Regions from separate parts of the Staphylococcus sp. M0911 genome, predicted to be linked through region 2. Evidence: a T-box and tRNA genes for the amino acid it is inferred to sense, from the RefSeq annotation. Region 2 holds a T-box; the other holds one or more tRNA genes.

Region 1 (11,354 bases), 150 kb from region 2:
GTTTTAGTTACGTGCTCTTGTCCGACGACGTCATCAAAACTTTGAGGACGATACATACGATATAACGCTTGATAATTCACCTTAGCACCTCCGTTTGCAATTACTCTCTATTATATCATTTGTGCTAGCCTGTTCATCAATAAAAATTCTTTAACGCATAATACTTGGATATTTTACTTGTCCAATTGGTTGGTCTGTTAAATTATCCCATAGAAACTTCACTAATAAAGGCTGCGTGACATCTTCATCCTTAGAATATAAATTATAGTCATTTGCTAATTGATAGCCTAATTGAGTAAAGTATGATGTTTCTCGATCAACTACAATAGTAGTGTACCCTTCTGACTTCGCACGTTCTTCAACAGCTTGGACTAGTGCTTTACCTAATCCTTGATTTCTTAATTCCTTTTTTACTGATAGTGACGCGACAGTCAAAGCGGTATATGTTTTCTCTTCTGAAATCACTCTGACTTCGACAAGCATGATATGTCCAATCACTTCATTTTGTTCGTTCTTCGCTATTACTTCTAACTCATAATTATAGTCATCTGACTTTCTTAATGTTTTAACAAGCGCTTTTTCCTGCCAACTTGCTTCCGGTTGTTCATCGTAATTTGCTTCAATACTATTTAATGATTCTTCATAATCCACTTCTGTTAAGGTACTCAAATAGATTTGCATCTTTACACCACCATTTACGTCATTAGCTATTTCGTTTGTTTTATCGTTATAACTTTATCAAATTATGTCACATTTATCTATTTATATAAAAAGAGAGCGACTCATCATACAAGTCGCTCAAATCTATATTCGATATTATTATTTATAAATTTAAAAACCGTGCACCTTTGAATCGAACGTATATCACAAACGTTACCGAAGTCGTTAGCTAAATCTCGGCTACCCTACGGCACATATGAGAGTCCACTTAATGCTGCTTCCGTCAGGACCTGACATGATTCATGGGTTCATATTGCATAGGACCGAAATCTTCAAACACTACGTGCTTCGGGCAGACTTCACAAAAATACGCCCTCAACAAAGGAATTAAGTCTCGCATAAAGCGGATTTCGAGTACAGGGAACCGCTACCTCCCCACCTAGCACGGTAAGATTTATAATACTATAATTACTATTATGTTTGCAAGCTTAAAATCTTACAACTATAAATATCTATCATAAATTCGTTCAGCTTCGACTCTATTGCAATAAATTTTCTCGACGTCTTGAAAACTCCTTAAATTTAAATTCAGTCGCAAGATGTTTAGATATATTATATTGAAACTGTGTCGTATCCTTTAAATATACTGTACTTCGCACTGTCGCTGTATAAGGAGGGTTAATATCGCCAAACATCTCATAGTCTAATCTTGAAAATGGTTCAAAAGTAATAGATTTACTTGAGTAACTGATATCTAGCTCTAAATCATTTTCTAAATAGTTATATATAGATTGTTTCGCAACGCTATTAGGAATAGATGTAACTACAGATTTCAAGAAAAAATCTTCATCTAAGATTTTCACCTTGTCTTGAATTGAACGTGCGCGAATAACATGAAGCAATATATCATCATTTTTTAATCCTAATGCTAACCTTACTCTTTCATAATCGCCTGCATTAACTTCTTCGTTAACAATAAGTTCAGTATGGTGTTTCAAGCCTAATTGATCTTGTACTTCTTTGAAACTAATCAACTCTGAAAACGGAAATTCAGTGATTCCTTGGTATATAACAACAGACCCTTTTCCTCTAATCTTTTGAATCATGCCATCATTCGCTAACAGCTCCAGCGCTTTACGAACCGTTTCTCTAGACGTCCCATAATTAGATACCAATTCATTCTCTGACGGTATTTGATCACCATATTGGTATTGTTCTGATAAAATCTGATTTTTTAACTGTTCATAAATAGTAATGAATTTCTTTTGAGTCATGTTGAGATCCTCTTTTTACATAAAATTACTTCGCCGTTTCAACCACAATTGCACCAAAGCCTGACATTTGACGTTGCTCTAATATTCCATTTTGAATAATTACATCACCTGAGACATCTAAATCTTCAGGTAATAATACAGGTTCTTTAGAGAAATTAGCAATAACCAACCAAGTTTGATTGCGATAATGACGACGATATACAAATAATTGTTCGTGTTCCATATACATCGGTTCAATATTACCATAAGTTATTATATCGTGATGATGTCTTAATGAAATCAATGTTTTATATGTGTGTAAAATAGACTCAGAATCTTTCATTGCTTGTTCCACATTAATATGGTGATAGTTCTGAGGAATAGAAATCCAAGGTTCTCCAGTTGTAAAACCTGCATGATTTGTTGCATTCCATTGCATTGGCGTACGAGAGTTGTCACGTGATTTTTGATCTAATATTTCTAAAATTTCTTGCTCGTTGTATCCCTGATTTTTCAAATAATCATAAGCATTTAATGATTCTACATCTCTATAAGCATCTATTGAATTGAAATGAGGGTTGGTCATACCAATTTCTTCGCCTTGATAAATATATGGTGTCCCTTGTAGCATGTGTAGTGAGATGGCTAATGTTTTAGCGCTTGCTTGACGTAAAGATTCAGAACTATCATCCCCGAAGCGTGAAACTACACGTGGTTGGTCGTGATTACACCAGAATATCGCATTCCAGCCACCACCTTCATATATACCTAATTGCCAATCCATCAATATTTTTTTAAGTTGTTGAAAATCCATACTACCCTTAGCCCATTTTTCACCGTCAGGATAATCTACTTTTAAATGATGGAAATTAAATACACTACTCAATTCTTTTCTTTCTGGATTAGAATATTTAATACAGTGATCAATGGTAGTAGACGACATTTCACCGACAGTCATCATATTCTTATTACCAAATGTATGTTGATTCAATTCATGTAAATACTCATGCACTTTGGGTCCATCCGTATAAAACTCTTTTCCGATTTTGTCAGAGTCCTTAAATTCACCTTTGGAAATAAGATTGATCACATCAAACCGGAAACCATCCACACCAAAATCAATCCAATAATTGACAATTTGATAAAGGGCTTGTCTAACTTCTGGATTATCCCAATTTAAATCTGCTTGAGTAACATCAAATAAGTGTAAATAATAGTCATCACTTTTTTCATCATATTGCCATGCATTACCTCCGAATTTGGATTCCCAATTTGTGGGCGGTCCATCCTCTGAATGTCTAAAGAAATAATAGTCTCGATAAGGACTATCTTTAGATTGAATGGCTTCCTTAAACCATTGATGTTCTGTTGATGTATGGTTAATCACAATATCCATCATTACTTTAATATCTCGTCGATGAGCTTCTTTCACTAAAACTTTAAAATCTTCTAAAGTACCAAATTGTTCATTAATAGTAAGATAATTACTAATATCATACCCATTATCGTTCATAGGCGATTCATAAATTGGCGTTAACCATATGTAATCTACGCCTAGAAAATGTAAATAATCTAGTTTCTCAATAATACCTTTTAAATCACCCTCACCATTGCCTGTCGTATCATTAAATGATTTGGGATATATTTGATAAACAACTGATTTTCTCCAGTCTTGTTCACTCATTGTTAAACCACCTTTATGTATTATATGAAAATAAAAAGCGCTCAGAGGTTTAATCAACTTGAACGCTTTACTTTTTTATGAATTAGATGTGTCGACCATCTTTTTAGCTTTTTGATTACTAAATCTTGAAAATACTATTGTTAACACAGCTGGAACAATTGTCGCAATTAATGTAGCTGGAAGATAGATCCACCAAAATTCACTTTTGATTGAGATAAATGCAGGCCAACCACCTACACCAACACTACCTAATACTTTGTGAGCACCAATGAAAGCACCTAGTACACTTGAAGTTAGAATGGCCGCAATAAAAGGATATTTTAATGGTAAGTTCACACCAAATAAAGCTGGTTCAGTTACGCCTAATACACCTGAAATACCTGAAGTAAACGCAAGTCCTTCTTCTTTAACCATTTTCTTACGTTTATAGACAATCCATGCACCAAATGCCGCTGAACCTTGGCAAATATTTGAAATCGCTAGAATTGGCCATAAATATGTACCGCCTAAACTACTACCCATTAATTGGAAATCAACGGCTAAGAACATGTGATGTAAACCTGTTATTACAAGTGGTGCATATAATAAACCATATAACGCGCCACCTAACCAGCCTGCATGTTCAAATACATAAGTCACGCCATTTGTAATGCCTGTGCCTAATATTAAGGCAATAGGTCCTATAACTATAAACGCTAAGAAACCTGTAATCAACAATGCTACCGGTCCAACTACGAGCATCTTAATAGAATCATGTACAACTTTGTTTAGTACTTTCTCTAATTGAGCTAACACATATGTTGCTAATAATACTGGTAAAACTTGTCCTTGATAATTAAGCTGCTTAATTTCTAAGCCAAATAAATTCCAAGTTGGTATATGCCCTTTACCAATATCATATTGTGATACAAGTTGCGGATGCATTAAGATAAGCCCTAAAACCAATCCTAAAATTGGACTTCCTCCAAATACACGCATACTACTCCAACCAATTAAAGCAGGTAAGAAAATGAAAGCGGTACTTGCGATGACATTAATTATATTTGAAATGTCCGCAATTTGTGGGTACATGTCTATTAACTTTTTAGGACCAAATAACCCTTCCATAGTTAAAATGTTATTGATCCCCATTAATAACCCAGCTGTTACAATCGCTGGTAAGATTGGTATAAATATATCCCCCAATAATTTAATCAATCTTTGAATTGGATTCCCTTTTTTAGCTGCAGCTTGTTTAGCGTCGTCTTTTGAAGCTTCTTCTGCTCCTGTTTCTGCTACAAATTGTTTATAAACTTCATCTACCGTTCCCGGCCCAATAACAATTTGATACTGATGATCTGCTTTGAATTGTCCTTTTACTAATGGATTATCACTCAACGCATCTTTATCTACTTTATTATCATCTTTTAATACTAACCGTAGTCTTGTTACACAGTGTGTCGCAGTATCTAGGTTCTCCTTCCCCCCAATTGCATCTACAATGGCTTTTACATCTTGTTTTTTTACAGCCATAGCCCTCACTCCTTTGTTATCTTACACAAAGTATAACTTGTCTAGACAAGTTATGTAAAGGCTTTCAACTAAATTCATATAATCTTTTACTTCAAAGACACAAATGAGTCACGTTTCAATTAAAAACTGCCCCTTTATTAGGCATATAAAACTGTCAGCACTGCGTTGTTCAATTCCGTCTTAACGTCGCTATATAAAAAGGCAAATAAAAAAGGCAAATACTCATCATAAAATGAATACTTGCCTTTTATATCTATTAGTCTTGGATTTAAAATTCTAATGGCGGAGGAAGAGGGATTCGAACCCCCGCGGCCCGTTAAGGCCCTGTCGGTTTTCAAGACCGATCCCTTCAGCCGGACTTGGGTATTCCTCCATTGAACACAATAATTATCATATAATAGTGTTCATTAAAAGTCAATTCTTTTTTACACTAGAATTTCTTGGTTTAAATACGTTTCAACTGCATCAGCTACGGCTCTACCTTCTTTAATAGCCCATACAACAAGACTAGGTCCTCTTCGTGCATCCCCAGCAGCAAAGATCTTCGAATGATTCGTTCTAAAGTCTTTGTCATTAGCCACAATTTTGTTTCGTTCGGTTTTAATACCAAATGATTGTGGAATGGTGATTTCAGTACCTATAAAGCCAATGGAAAGTATAACTAAATCTGCTGGCCAAAATCGTTCTGGTCCATCTTCCATCACCGTACCGTCTTCAGTCTCTCTTAATATTTGTGTATAAAGCCCTCTCACTTTCCCAGTATCGTCCACATCATATCTCATTGTTTGAACACCATATGCACGTGGCTCTTTACCAAATTTCGCTTCACATTCTTTATGTGCATAATCCATTTTGAATACTGGTAAGGCAAGTGGCCACGATGTATTGGTTTCAAAAGTGATTTCTTCAGGAAGTTTCGTAAACTTATTGAACTGCACAATGGATTTACAATTTTCACGCAACGCTGTTGCCACGCAATCTGCCCCCGTATCTCCTGCACCAATAATAATGACATTCTTATCTTTAGCTGAGATAGTTACTTCGTCAATTTCACCAGTTAAAAATCGTGTTTGTTCTGTTAAATAATCCATTGCAAAGTGAATACCATAACCCATACGTCCCTCTAACGGTAAATCTCTAGCATTCTGTGAACCTGTGCATAAAATAATAGCATCATATGTTGATTCTAAATCTTCACGACTGATATCGACACCAATTTCAATGCCAGTTTTAAACTGAATGCCAGCTTCTTTCATTAATTTAATACGACGTCTTACCACATCTTTATCTAATTTCATGTTAGGAATACCATACATCAATAAGCCACCGGGTTCCTTAGCTCGTTCATATACTGTGACCTTATAGCCTCTATGGTTAAGTTCATCAGCTGCTGTCAACCCAGCTGGTCCACTTCCTACGATAGCAACACTTTGCCCTCTATCCGCTTCAGGATATTTTGGCTTAACCCATCCATTTTCATATGCTTCATCAATAATTGTACGTTCAATTCCTTTAATAGCTACTGAATTCCGATTAATTTTCATCACACATGATTGTTCGCATGGTGCTGGACATACACGTCCAGTAAATTCTGGAAAATTGTTCGTTTCACTAAGTCTATCGTATGCTGCTTTAAAATCTCCTCGATAAACTAAATCGTTCCATTCCGGAATATAGTTGCCGATGGGGCATCCTATCGTTTCAAAACCATAGGATAATCCACTTTGACAAAAAGGTGTACCGCAGTCCATACATCTCGCCCCTTGAGTAGATGCATCTTCCTTTGTAAAACGTTGTTGAAATGCATGATGATTTGAAAGACGATCAATCAAAGACAATTCTGCTAATGCTTGCTTTTCATATTTCATAAACCCTTTAAATTCGCCCATGATAATCCCTCTTTCTTAATAAACTACTGCTGGTTTTAATGTCTCATCAACACTTGAACTGTTATCATTAAATGCCGCTAACATAGCATCGTCTTTTCTACTATGTTGACGTAATTGAATATCAATTTTTTGCATCATTAATTTATAATCTTTAGGTATCACTTTGACAACTAGATTTTTTATGTCATCGAAATGTTGTAATATATCTTGCGCCTTTGAACTATGTGTATATTTCACATGACTCTCAAGCATTTTCTTAATAAACTGCATTTCTTCGTCATACATAACTTCACTAAATTCCAAAGTATTAAGTGCATGTTGCGTCTTAAATTGACTGATATCACTTGGAAATACATAACTTACGCCACCACTCATACCTTGACCGAAGTTCTTTCCTACATCGCCAAGTATTAATACGTGGCCGCCTGTCATATATTCAAGTCCATGATCACCAATACCTTCAACTACCACATCGGCACCACTATTTCTAATACAGAAACGTTCTCCGGCTTTACCATTAATAAAAGCTTTACCTTTTGATGCACCATAGAAGCATACGTTTCCTGCTATGATTTCATTTTCACGTAATGAATTAGGTGCTTGTACAATGACTGTACCACCTGACAAACCTTTACCGACATAGTCATTGGCATCTCCATTATGATGTATCGTTAATCCTTTTGGCGCAAAAGCAGCCAAACTTTGACCAGCATGGCCATCCGTATTAACATAAATCGTATCTTCTGGTAATCCTTTTTCCCCATATTGTTTAGCAATCGCACTACCAGTAATCACGCCAACATCACGTTGAACGTTCTTAATGGTATAACTTCCTGAAAATGCATGACCTGCCTCTATACTTTGTTTGGCATCTGGATATAGATAATTCAAATCAAAACCTTCATCTAATTGGTGATTCTGTGCTATTTCCTTAGTATTAGGACCATCAGCTATGTTGATTAATCGTTCGATTTCAACAGATGCTGCTTTTGTTCCTGGTTTAATATGAGAAGAACGTTGTAATAAGTCTGTTCGTCCTACTAATTCTTCAACTGTTCTCAATCCTAATGATGCAAGTATTTCACGTAATTCTTCTGCAATAAAATACATAAAATGTACAACATGTTGTGCTTTTCCTTTAAATAAAGCACGTAAATCTTTGTTTTGAGTAGCAACTCCTACTGGACATGTATCCTTATGACAAACACGCATCATAACACATCCCAAAACCACTAAAGGTGCTGTTGCAAATCCAAATTCTTCCGCTCCAAGCGCACATGCATACGCTACATCTTTACCAGTAAGCAATTTACCATCTGTTTCTAACTTTACTCGACTTCGTAAATCATTTAATTTCAAAGTTTGATGTGTTTCAGCCAAACCTATTTCCCAAGGCACACCCGCATGTTGAATACTAGTTTTAGGCGAAGCACCTGTTCCACCGTCATAGCCACTGATGACAATTTTATCTGCAAACGCTTTTGCTACCCCTGATGCAATGGTTCCCACACCTGTTTTCGACACTAATTTAACAGCAATATCCGCTTCTTTATTTGCATTTTTCAAATCATGAATCAATTGCGCTAAATCTTCGATAGAATATATATCATGATGCGGTGGTGGTGAAATGAGACCGATACCCGGCGTAGATCCTCTTGTTTCGGCAATCCACGGATATACTTTAGAACCAGGTAATTGACCACCCTCACCAGGTTTAGCACCTTGTGCTACTTTAATCTGTATTTCCTTTGCATGTTGTAAGTAGTCATTCGTTACGCCAAATCTTCCAGAGGCAACTTGTTTAATTGCGCTAATTTTATTACTACCGTCTTTTTGAGGTTGATAGCGTAAAGGATCTTCTCCACCTTCACCACTGTTACTTTTACCTCCTAGACTGTTCATCGCTTGCGCCAATGTTTCGTGTGCTTCAGCTGATATAGATCCATAACTCATTGCACCTGTGTTAAAACGTTTAACAATTTCAGAAGCAGGCTCAACTTTTGATATATCAATAGGTTTACAAGTCTTAAATTCTAATAAATGACGAATAAAATCTTGGCGCTGTTGATTAACCGTATCGGAATATTGTTTGAATAAGTCATAGTCATTATCACGACAAGCATGCTGTAATAAGAAAATTGTTTTAGGATTATAAGCATGATGCTGTCCTTGTTGTCTCCATTGGAAAGTACTACCAGACGCTAAATAATCTGAATGCGACTCTTGTCTTGCTTTATTTTCCTCATCAATTTGTTGAATGTTAATACCAGAGATTTTAGATTGTGTCCCTGTAAAATATTTATCAATAACAGTTTGTGATATCCCAACCGCTTCAAATATTTGTGCACCTTGATAACTTTGAACTGTTGATATTCCCATTTTAGCCATTACTTTAATAACACCTTCTGATAACACGTTTGTATACGTTTCGACATTCGATGTTACTGTACCATGTAATTTGCCATCATTTGTGAGTTGTTCAACCGTTCGTTGAGCTAAATATGGCACGATTGCGTTTGCCCCATAACCTAGTAAGCATGCTACGTGATGCACTTCACGTGTCTCACCAGATTTTGCAACTAAACTTGTTTCCATACGTAAACCTTCGCGTATCAAACATTGATGAACATGGCTCATTGCTAGTAACATTGGCATGGCAAATCCTGATTCTGACGCTAGCAAACTATCGTCTAATACGATAATTTCAGAACCATTTTTCACATATTGAATCACTTCATCAGATAATCGTTTCAAACTAGTCTCTAAATCATCATGATATATAGTTGAAACATAAGTCGTTTTAAACTTCTCAGTATCAATAGCTTCTAATTGAGCCTCTGTTAATACTGGTTTTTTAAGTTGAACACGATGAAGTACTGCTTTATCAGGTTTCAATAGATTGCCTTCGCCACCTAAATAAGACATTTCACTTGTGACAATTTTTTCTCTGTAAGCATCAATAGGTGGATTAGTAACTTGAGCAAATAACTGTTTAAAATAATTAAATAAGCTTTCAGGTCTATCATTTAATACTGCAATAGGTGCATCATATCCCATAGCACCAATAGGATCTTTCTTCTGCAAAACTAAATCAACGATATACTTATTCATTTCTTCTTTTGTATACGCAAATTGACGTTGTAGTTTAAATAATGTTTCATCATCATATTCAGTTGAACTGTATTTCACATGATCTATATGCGCTTCATATTTTTCTGTTTTTAGCCACTCTGCATACGGATGTTCACTAGCAATTTCATATTTCAATTCATTGTTTTCAACAACTTTATTCTTCTTAAAATCGACTAATAATAATTTTCCAGGATTTAATTGCCCTTTAAACGCAACCTCTGATTCATCAACATCTATTACGCCAACTTCAGAAGAAAAGACGATGAAATTATCTTTCGTGATGGTATATCTACCAGGACGCAAACCATTACGGTCTGTTAATGCGCCTATCTTATCCCCATTACAAAATGAAATCATTGTAGGTCCATCCCATGGCTCCATTAAGTAACTATAAAATTCATAAAACGAACGTACATCTTTGTTATTCGATTTGTTATAGAGCCATGGCTCTGGTATTAATAGCATGGCAGCTTTTTCCGGTTCCATTGCCAAAGATAAAAACTCTAATGCATTATCAACGATTGATGAATCACTACCATCTTCATCAACGATACGATGTATTTTATGTTGATCCTCACCAAAAAGTGTATGTACTAATTTATTTTGACGTGCACGCATCCAATTAACATTACCTTTAATTGTATTAATCTCACCATTATGCATAAGTAGTCGATTAGGATGTGCACGTTTCCAACTCGGAAATGTATTTGTACTAAATCTTGAATGTACTAGACCAAGTTTCGATTGATAGGCTTCGTGTGTTAAATCTAAATATAGCCCTTTAATTTGATCAGAACGTAGCCATCCTTTATAGACAATGGTTTTGTGAGATAAGCTTGTAAAATATAATTCTATCCCTTCTTGTTCAGCGTAATATTCTATTTGCTTTCGAGCTAAATAAAGTTGTTTATTTATATCTTCAGCGTGACGAATATCGATAAACACTTGTTGAATAAAAGGCATCGTATCCGCTACATGCTGTGCAACTGCCTCTTTATTAACTGGTACATCACGATAACCTATGACACCGAGACCTTCACCTTCAAAATAGTGACTCAACACCGTCTCATGCTTACTTCCAATCACACGTTCTTTTGAAAAAAATAGCCCTACTGCATATTCACCTTCATTGGGTAGTGGTAAATCATGCAACTGTTCAAAGAATTTAAAGGGAATTTCGGTCATGATACCTGCACCATCACCAGTCATTCCATCAGCACTGAT
Region 2 (11,354 bases):
AAGTATTATTTAGAGTAGGTCATGTTAATTTCATTTCTCGTTTATTAGAAGGTCATTATCCAGATACAACGCGTTTATTCCCTGAGAATTATGAAATCAAATTAGGAATTAACAATGGTGAGTTTTACCATGCGATTGATCGTGCATCATTATTGGCTAGAGAAGGCGGTAATAATGTCATCAAATTAAGCACTGGTAATGAAGTTGTTGAACTATCATCAACATCTCCAGAGATTGGTACTGTAAAAGAAGAAGTAACAGCAACTGATGTAGAAGGCGGCAATCTTAAAATTTCATTCAACTCAAAATATATGATGGATGCATTAAAAGCGATTGATAATGACGAAGTCGAAGTCGAATTCTTTGGTACGATGAAACCGTTCATTTTAAAACCTAAAGACGATGATTCAGTTACTCAATTAATCTTGCCAATCCGTACGTACTAATCATGACTTAAAAAGCGAAAACGAATAATAGCTGAGACAAGATAAAATGTCTCAGCTATTTTTTATTTAAAGTTCATTTTAAAGTGTGTGAGCCTTTGTTTAAGCGTAAGAAATTATTTTTAGGAGGAATTTATCGTTTTATAGAAAAATAAGCTAATATGCCCTTTAAAATTAAAATGACGTTAATACAACTCCAAAAACGTAAGTAAAATAGCATTGAAATTTAAAATAGAGAAATTATCACTATAAGTAAACGTTTACATTCTTTGTTTCACATGAAATTTGAGCACAAAACAGGTATAATATATTAATGACATAAAAAGAAATGGAGTGATGAATTTGATTCAAGAAGTTGTTGTAGAAGGTGACATTACTTTAGGTCAATTTCTGAAAACAGAAGGTATTATTGAATCAGGTGGCCAAGCGAAATGGTTCCTACAAGATTTCGAGGTTTTAATTAATGGTCAACGTGAAGTTAGACGTGGCAAAAAATTAGAACACCATGATCGTATCGATATACCTGAATTGCCTGAAGATACGGGTGCTTTTTTAATCATTCACCAAGGTGAACAATGAAATTAAATACACTCCAATTGGAAAACTATCGTAACTATGAACAGGTTACAATCGATTGTCATCCTGAAGTGAATATTCTCATAGGTGAGAATGCACAAGGAAAGACGAATCTCCTTGAATCAATTTACACTTTAGCTTTGGCAAAAAGCCACAGAACTTCTAATGATAAGGAACTCATACGTTTTGATTCTGAGTATGCTAAAATAGAAGGTGAGCTAAACTATAGACATGGCACAATGCCACTGACGATGTTCATTACTAAAAGAGGTAAGCAAGTGAAGGTCAATCACCTAGAGCAAAGTAGGCTAACACAATATATCGGACATCTAAACGTGGTTCTTTTTGCGCCGGAAGATTTGAATATCGTGAAAGGATCACCTCTAATACGCCGTCGTTTTATAGACATGGAGTTAGGACAAATATCAGCTGTCTATTTGAACGACCTTTCTCAATATCAACGTATTTTAAAACAAAAGAATAACTACCTAAAACAGCTACAAATTGGTAATAAGACTGACACCACTATGCTGGAAGTCTTAAATCAACAATTTGCTGAATATGCGTTAAAGGTGACGTTGCGTCGTGAACATTTTATTAAAGAACTAGAACAATTAGCTCAACCTATTCATGCAGGCATTACGAATGAGCGTGAAGCATTGGTGCTTAAGTATTTACCAAGTTTGAAATTCAGTCATCAGGATCAATCAGAATCAGAAATGTTAGAAGAGATTCTGACATTACTTAATGACAATCTTCAAAGAGAAAAAGACCGTGGTGTGTGTCTCTTTGGACCACATCGTGACGACTTAGGTTTTAACGTTAACGGCATGGATGCGCAAACTTATGGTTCACAAGGTCAACAGAGAACAACTGCATTGTCGATTAAGTTAGCTGAAATTGAACTAATGAATATAGAAGTTGGAGAATATCCAATTTTATTACTAGATGATGTGTTGAGTGAATTAGATGACTCACGTCAAACGCACTTATTGAGTACAATTCAACATAAAGTACAGACATTTGTAACTACGACATCCGTAGACGGTATTGATCATGAAATTATGAATAATGCTAAGTTATACCGTATAAATCAAGGTGAAATTATAAAGTAACAGAAAGTGATGGTGAATACATTGTCAGATGTAAACAACACAGATAATTATGGTGCTGGGCAGATACAAGTATTAGAAGGACTAGAAGCGGTCCGTAAACGACCTGGTATGTATATCGGTTCAACTTCAGAAAGAGGCTTGCACCATTTAGTATGGGAAATTGTTGATAATAGTATTGACGAAGCATTAGCAGGCTATGCTGACGAAATTAACGTAACAATTGAAAAAGATAATTGGATTAAAGTTACTGACAATGGTCGTGGTATCCCAGTAGATATTCAAGAAAAAATGGGACGTCCAGCAGTTGAGGTTATTTTAACTGTACTTCACGCCGGAGGTAAATTCGGTGGCGGCGGATACAAAGTATCAGGTGGTCTACATGGTGTAGGTTCATCTGTTGTTAACGCCCTATCAGAAGATTTAGAAGTATACGTACACCGTAACGATACGATTTATCACCAAGCCTATAAAAAAGGTGTACCTCAATTTGATTTAAAAGAAATTGGTAGCACAGATAAGACGGGTACAGCAATACGTTTTAAAGCAGATAGCAGTATCTTTACCGAAACAACAGTTTACAACTATGAAACATTACAACAACGTATTCGTGAGTTAGCATTCTTGAACAAAGGTATTCAAATCACTTTAACTGATGAGCGAGACGAAGATGATATCAGACAAGATTCTTATCACTATGAGGGTGGGATTAAGTCTTATGTAGAAATGTTGAATGAAAATAAAGAACCTATCCATGGCGAACCTATTTACATTCACCAATCTAAAGATGATATCGAAGTTGAAATTGCGATCCAATATAATAAAGGCTATTCAACGAATTTATTAACATATGCCAACAATATCCACACGTATGAAGGTGGTACGCATGAAGATGGCTTTAAACGTGCGTTAACGCGTGTGTTAAATAGTTATGGTATGAACAGTAAAATAATCAAAGAAGATAAAGATAGACTTTCAGGTGAAGATACACGTGAAGGTTTAACAGCTATTATTTCTATCAAACATGGTGATCCTCAATTCGAAGGTCAAACGAAAACAAAATTAGGAAACTCTGAAGTACGACAAGTTGTAGATAAATTATTCTCTGAACACTTTGAACGTTTCTTATATGAAAACCCTAGCGTTGGTAGAATTATTGTTGAAAAAGGTATTATGGCATCTCGCGCACGTGTAGCTGCAAAGAAAGCACGTGAAGTGACACGTCGTAAATCAGCATTAGAGATTTCAAGTTTACCTGGTAAACTTGCTGACTGCTCTAGTAAAAACCCTGAAGAAAGTGAAATATTCTTAGTCGAAGGGGACTCTGCCGGTGGGTCTACTAAATCAGGCCGTGACTCAAGTACACAGGCAATTTTACCATTGAGAGGTAAGATTCTTAATGTTGAAAAAGCACGTCTAGATCGTATTTTAAATAACAATGAAATTCGTTCTATGATCACAGCATTTGGTACTGGTATTGGTGGAGAATTTGATATTAGTAAAGCACGATATCATAAAATTGTAATTATGACAGATGCCGATGTTGATGGTGCTCATATTAGAACATTATTATTAACATTCTTCTATCGTTTCATGAGACCGCTAATTGAAGCGGGATATGTATATATTGCCCAACCACCGTTATACAAATTAACGCAAGGTAAACAAAAATACTATGTCTTCAACGATAGAGAATTAGATAAATTAAAAGCAGAATTAAATCCAACACCTAAATGGTCTATTGCCCGTTATAAAGGTCTTGGTGAAATGAATGCCGATCAATTATGGGAAACAACGATGAATCCAGAACACCGTTCAATGTTACAAGTAACATTAGAAGATGCAATTGATGCCGACCAAACATTTGAAATGTTAATGGGTGATGTTGTTGAAAACCGTAGACAATTTATTGAAGATAACGCGGTCTATGCCAACCTAGATTTCTAAGCACTATGAACTGAACTTTTGAAGGAGGATCTCTTGATGGCTGAATTACCTCAATCAAGAATTAATGAACGAAATATAACCAATGAAATGCGCGAATCATTCCTAGACTATGCAATGAGTGTTATCGTTTCTCGTGCATTACCAGACGTCAGAGATGGATTGAAACCAGTACATCGTCGTATACTGTATGGATTAAATGAGCAAGGTATGACTCCAGATAAGCCATATAAAAAATCCGCACGTATCGTTGGGGATGTTATGGGTAAATATCACCCACATGGTGACTCATCTATTTACGAGGCTATGGTAAGAATGGCACAAGAATTCAGTTATCGTTATCCACTTGTGGATGGACAAGGTAACTTTGGTTCCATGGATGGTGATGGCGCAGCTGCCATGCGTTATACCGAAGCGCGTATGACTAAAATTACGCTAGAATTACTACGTGATATCAATAAAGATACAATTGATTTTATCGATAACTATGATGGTAACGAAAGAGAGCCGGCAGTCTTACCTGCACGTTTCCCTAACTTATTAGTTAATGGTGCGGCAGGTATCGCCGTAGGTATGGCGACTAACATACCACCTCATAATTTGACAGAGGTGATTGATGGTGTGCTTAGTTTAAGTAAGAATCCAGACATCTCAATCAGTGAATTAATGGAAGATATTCAAGGTCCAGATTTTCCAACTGCTGGTCTTATCTTAGGTAAAAGTGGTATTAGACGTGCTTATGAAACAGGTAGAGGTTCTTTACAAATGCGCTCACGTGCTGAAATAGAAGAACGTGGCGGTGGCCGTCAACGTATTGTTGTTACAGAAATTCCATTCCAAGTTAACAAAGCACGAATGATCGAAAAAATTGCTGAACTTGTACGTGATAAAAAAATTGATGGTATTACTGACTTACGTGATGAAACAAGTTTACGTACGGGTGTAAGAGTTGTTATTGATATTCGTAAGGATGCTAACGCAAGTGTTATCTTAAATAACTTATATAAACAAACACCATTACAAACATCATTTGGTGTAAATATGATTGCCTTAGTCAATGGCAGACCTAAGTTAATTAATCTTAAAGAAGCATTAGTCCATTACTTAGAACACCAAAAAACGGTTGTACGTAGACGTACAGAATACAATTTAAGAAAAGCAAAAGACCGTGCCCACATCTTAGAAGGTTTAAGAATTGCACTTGATCATATTGATGAAATCATTAGTACGATTCGTGAATCTGAAACAGATAAAGTGGCAATGGAAAGCTTACAAGAACGCTTCAAGTTATCTGAAAGACAAGCACAAGCTATCTTAGATATGCGTTTAAGACGTTTAACTGGTTTAGAAAGAGACAAAATTGAATCAGAATATAACGAATTATTAGCTTATATTGATGAATTAGAAGCGATTTTAGCGGATGAAGAAGTATTACTACAATTAGTTCGTGACGAATTAACAGAAATTAAAGAACGTTATGGTGACGAACGTCGTACAGAAATTCAACTTGGCGGATTAGATGATTTAGAAGATGAAGATTTAATCCCAGAAGAACAAATTGTAATTACATTAAGTCATAACAATTATATTAAACGTCTTCCAGTATCTACATATCGTGCACAAAACCGTGGTGGTCGTGGTGTACAAGGTATGAATACATTAGAAGAAGACTTTGTGAGTCAATTAGTTACTTTAAGTACTCATGACAATGTCTTATTCTTTACGAATAAAGGCCGCGTATACAAACTTAAAGGTTACGAAGTACCAGAATTATCTCGTCAATCCAAAGGTATCCCAATTGTTAATGCGATTGAACTTGAAAATGATGAAAGTATCAGTACAATGATTGCTGTTAAAGACCTTGAAAGTGAAGACGATTACCTAGTATTTGCAACACGTAAAGGTATCGTTAAACGATCATCATTAAGTAACTTCTCTCGTATTAATAAGAATGGTAAAATTGCGATTAACTTTAAAGAAGATGATGAGTTAATTGCAGTTAGACTAACCGATGGTGAAGAAGATATCCTTATTGGTACTGCACATGCTTCATTGATTAGATTCTCTGAAAAAGCATTACGTCCACTTGGCCGTACAGCAGCAGGTGTGAAAGGTATCACATTACGTGAAGGTGATGAAGTAGTCGGTTTAGACGTCGCACATGCGAATAGTGAAGATGAAGTATTAGTTGTTACTGAAAATGGTTACGGTAAACGTACACCAGTTGCTGATTACCGATTATCAAATCGTGGCGGTAAAGGTATTAAGACGGCAACAATTACAGAACGTAATGGTAACATCGTATGTATTACAACTGTTACAGGTGAAGAAGACTTAATGGTTGTAACGAATGCAGGTGTGATTATACGTCTAGATGTACATGACATCTCACAAAATGGTCGTTCTGCACAAGGTGTTCGACTTATGCGTCTAGGTGATGACCAATTTGTTTCAACAGTAGCTAAAGTAAAACAAGAAGATGACGCTGATGAAGCAGAATCAGATATTGAAAGTGATAATGCTCAAGGTGAGTCTAATAGCGAAGAAGTTATTGAAGGTGGCGCACCAGGCAAAGCGATTCAAACTGAAGTTACTGATGAAGAACAAGGTTCAGAAGACAATCAAGATGGCGATGAACGAATCGATGTAAGACAAGACTTTATGGATCGCGTAAATGAAGATATCGAAAATGATTCAGACAATAATGAAGATGAATAAACAATAATATAAAGTAAAAAAATAAGACTCCCCTATCACCAGGGGAGTCTTATTTTTATGTAATAAAAAGGGATATGGTGACTGTTAAATGTGACCATATTCCCTATATAAGCTATTCTTCTAATTGTTTCATTGCGAATGGAATTTCATTGATTAAACGTGATGGTGGTACGACATACATCGTTTCAGAAAGCTTTTCTCCGATATAACTATGTGTATATGTGGCGCTCATTACCGCTTCTTTAATACTATCAAATTGACCTACGAAGCTAGTAATCATACCTGCTAAAGTATCACCCATACCACCAGTTGCCATAGCTGGGCTACCGATAGATAGTTTATAATCTTCGTTTCTAAAGTAAACCTCAGTACCATGTTTTTTTAGAACAACTGTCGCGCCAATACGATCAACCGCTTCACGATTACGCTCATATGTTTGTTCTTCAATTGGGATACCACTTAAACGTTCCCACTCTTTTTGATGTGGCGTAAAAATTACTCGACATGAAGGTAGTTGAGGTTTAAGTTTACTAAAAATCGTAATAGCATCACCGTCTACTATTAAATTCTGATGAGGTTGGATGTTCTGCAATAAGAAAGTAATCGCATTATTTCCTTTAAAGTCTACGCCAAGTCCTGGACCAATTAAGATACTGTCTGTCATTTCAATCATTTTAGTAAGCATCTTTGTATCGTTAATATCGATAACCATTGCTTCCGGGCATCGAGAATGTAATGCAGCATGATTAGTTGGATGTGTAGCTACAGTAATCAATCCACTACCACTGAATACACATGCACGTGCTGCTAACATGATTGCACCACCTAAATTGGCAGATCCTCCAATTAATAGGATTTTACCGTAATCCCCTTTATGAGACTCTTCTTTTCTTTTAGGAATATTAATAGTATCTAAAGTTTCCATCTACCTAAACCTCCTTTTACCGGATTATTTATTTCTATTATACTGACCGGTCTATGTTCAATGATTCATTTTATATTGAATATAAGTCACAACGATGCGTGTGCTTTTAAATACAATTATGAATACTATACCTGTAATACACTTTCGTCAATAGAAATTTAAGAAATGTAACGATATAGAAACCTAATATAACAGTGACAATATTTTAGTGTATTAAATAATTAAATTGTTAATGTATTATAAAAATTGTAAAAAGTATTGTTTATATAAAAATGAAAACGTATACTTTTTGATAATGGAAGTTTTAATTCTACATAAAGGGGAGCTGTTTCTATGACTTTATTTTTAAATGGAGATGCTTTAACGATTGAGGATATTAAACAATTATTACACCAAGATTTAAAAATTGAAATCACTGAGGAAGCATTAGAAAGAGTTAAAAAAAGTAGAAGTGTAGTAGAAAGAATTATTAATGATAAAGAAACCATTTATGGGATCACTACAGGGTTTGGTTTATTTAGTGATGTGCGTATTGATTCGACTCAATATAATGACTTACAAGTTAATTTAATACGTTCACACGCTTGTGGGATGGGCGAACCATTTTCTGAAGAAGTATCACTCGTGATGATGATTTTACGTCTTAATACATTATTAAAAGGAAATTCAGGTGTAACGTTAGAATTGGTCGATCAGCTCAAATATTTCATTAATGAGCGTATTATACCTGTGATTCCTCAACAAGGCTCACTCGGTGCATCAGGGGATTTAGCACCATTATCTCATTTAGCTTTAGCACTTATTGGTGAAGGGCTTGTTTACTTTAAAAACGAAGAAGTTGATAGTCGTTATGTCTTAAATGAATTAGGAAGAGCACCATTACATTTACAAGCTAAAGAAGGATTAGCATTAATTAACGGCACACAGGCTATGACTGCTCAAGGGGTCATTAACTATATTGAAGCGGAAGACCTAGGTTACCAAGCAGAGTGGATTGCGGCGCTCACGCATCAAGCGTTAAATGGTATTGTTGATGCATATGATCATAGAGTGCATGCAGTTAGAAACAGTCAAGAACAAGTAGATGTCGCAGCACGTATGCGTGATTGGTTAGAAGATTCAAAGTTAACAACAAGACAAGCTGAGATTCGTGTTCAAGATGCGTATTCTTTACGTTGTATTCCACAAATTCATGGCGCTAGTTATCAAGTGTTTAACTACGTAAAAGAAAAGTTAGAGTTTGAAATGAATGCTTCAAATGATAATCCACTTATCTTTGATGAAGACGGTGAAACAACAGTTATATCTGGTGGTAACTTCCATGGACAACCTATCGCCTTTGCGCTTGATCATTTGAAGTTAGGTGTCAGTGAATTAGCGAATGTTTCAGAACGACGTGTGGAACGACTAGTGAATCCGCAATTGAATAACGGTCTACCTGCATTCTTAAGTCCTGAACCTGGTTTACAAAGTGGCGCGATGATTATGCAATATGCGGCAGCAAGTTTAGTATCAGAGAATAAAACACTAGCACATCCAGCGAGTGTAGATTCTATCCCATCTTCAGCTAACCAAGAAGATCATGTATCTATGGGTACAATTGCTTCAAGACATGGTTATCAAATGATTGAAAATGCACGACGTGTTATTGCGATTGAATGTATTATTGCGTTACAAGCAGTTGAGTTAAAAGGGGTTAATCAACTATCACCTAAAACACGAGACAAATATGACGAATTTAGAAACATTGTGCCATCTATCAAACAAGATAGACAATTCCATAAGGATATAGAAGCCGTAGCACAGTACTTAAAGGATAGTGCGTATCATTAAGACATTCATAAAATGAAAATGATTGAATTTTAAAATAACTTGAAAATTACAAAAAACTTTGCTATATTGTGAGTAAGTTAATAAAACATTGTTCGTAGGCCAAGTAGTATTATTGATGGATTTCAGAGAGCTTGTGGTTAGTGAGAACAAGTAATCCACTTTAATGTGAATCTACCTACATTTAGTGAGCAATCGGCGAATAACCGTTATTTTAGTTAAGTGCAAATGAAGTAACATTTTATTAAGTGTTTGCTTTGTTTGTTAAATAGGGTGGCAACGCGTAGACCACGTCCCTTGTCGGGGCGTGGTCTTTTTGTATGCTTTTATATACATAGTTGGCATGCTAAATATATATTTTTTATGGGAAAGGATGAAGGTTTCATGTTAGATATTAAACTTTTTAGAACAGAGCCAGACAAAGTTAAGAGCAAAATTGAATTAAGAGGAGACGACCCTAAAGTAGTCGATGAGGTATTAGAATTAGATGAAAAGCGTCGTACATTAATAAGCAAGACAGAAGAGATGAAAGCGAAACGTAATAAAGTAAGTGAAGAAATCGCTCAGAAAAAACGTAATAAAGAAAATGCTGATGATGTTATTGCTGAAATGCGTCAATTAGGTGATGACATTAAAGAATATGATACACAATTAAATGAAATTGATAATAAAATGACAGACATTCTATGTCGTATTCCAAACCTTATCAATGACGATGTGCCACAAGGTGCTTCAGATGAAGAAAATATCGAAGTTAAAAAGTGGGGTACACCACGTGAATTTGATTTCGAAGCGAAAGCACACTGGGATATCGTAGAAGATCTTAAAATGGCTGACTTCGATCGTGCCGCTAAAATTTCTGGTGCACGTTTCGTTTATCTAACAAGAGACGGTGCACAATTAGAACGTGCATTAATGAACTACATGATTACGAAACATACAACACAACATGGTTACACTGAAATGATGGTACCTCAATTAGTTAACGCTGATACAATGTATGGTACTGGTCAATTACCTAAATTCGAAGAAGATTTATTTAAAGTGGAAAAAGAAGGATTATATACAATTCCAACTGCTGAAGTACCTTTAACAAACTTCTATCGTGATGAAATCATCCAACCAGGTGTCTTACCTGAAAAATTCACTGGACAATCTGCATGTTTCCGTAGTGAAGCGGGTTCAGCTGGTAGAGATACAAGAGGTTTAATTCGTTTACACCAATTCGACAAAGTTGAAATGGTACGCTTTGAAAAACCTGAAGATTCTTGGGATGCTTTAGAAGAAATGACTACAAACGCTGAAGCGATCTTAGAAGAATTAGGATTACCATATCGTCGTGTTATCTTATGTACTGGAGACATTGGTTTCAGTGCTAGTAAAACATACGACTTAGAAGTATGGTTACCAAGCTATAACGACTACAAAGAAATCAGTTCATGTTCAAACTGTACTGACTTCCAAGCACGACGTGCCAATATCCGTTTCAAACGTGATAATGCAGCTAAACCTGAATTAGCGCATACGTTAAACGGTAGTGGTTTAGCTGTAGGTCGTACATTCGCAGCAATCGTTGAGAACTACCAAAATGAAGATGGTACAGTAACAATCCCTGAAGCCTTAGTACCATTCATGGGTGGTAAAACTCATATTCAAAAGCCAACTAAATAATTTAGATTGTTAGCGAATAAATAAGCTATACAATGCGCGGTAATGAAGAGCCATCATTGCCGCGTATTTTTTATGCGAATAATCAAAAGTAAGAGGGTAGGGGAGGGTCATTAAGTAAAATTTAGATGCAAAAAT

The links. The T-box of region 2 lies ahead of serS (serine--tRNA ligase). A T-box ahead of a tRNA ligase gene usually reads a tRNA of that ligase, here a tRNA-Ser.
Region 1: it has a tRNA-Ser gene. The T-box ahead of serS (serine--tRNA ligase) is inferred to sense a tRNA for this amino acid. The anticodon was not compared.

Annotation. Positions count from the first base shown of each region.
Region 1 is NZ_CP022881.1:2,287,485-2,298,838, forward strand. Features, by position in the region: gene dnaX (DNA polymerase III subunit gamma/tau) at 1-80, opposite strand, end outside; gene ssp1_RS11145 (GNAT family N-acetyltransferase) at 151-681, opposite strand; RNA gene ffs (signal recognition particle sRNA large type) at 839-1,108, opposite strand; gene treR (trehalose operon repressor) at 1,200-1,934, opposite strand; gene treC (alpha,alpha-phosphotrehalase) at 1,960-3,597, opposite strand; gene treP (PTS system trehalose-specific EIIBC component) at 3,673-5,109, opposite strand; tRNA gene ssp1_RS11170 (tRNA-Ser) at 5,390-5,482, opposite strand; gene ssp1_RS11175 (glutamate synthase subunit beta) at 5,535-6,998, opposite strand; gene gltB (glutamate synthase large subunit) at 7,014-11,354, opposite strand, start outside.
Region 2 is NZ_CP022881.1:2,527-13,880, forward strand. Features, by position in the region: gene dnaN (DNA polymerase III subunit beta) at 1-446, shown strand, start outside; gene yaaA (S4 domain-containing protein YaaA) at 777-1,022, shown strand; gene recF (DNA replication/repair protein RecF) at 1,019-2,134, shown strand; gene gyrB (DNA topoisomerase (ATP-hydrolyzing) subunit B) at 2,144-4,078, shown strand; gene gyrA (DNA gyrase subunit A) at 4,115-6,793, shown strand; gene ssp1_RS00035 (NAD(P)H-hydrate dehydratase) at 6,906-7,718, opposite strand; gene hutH (histidine ammonia-lyase) at 8,052-9,551, shown strand; T-box leader at 9,635-9,849, shown strand; gene serS (serine--tRNA ligase) at 9,933-11,219, shown strand.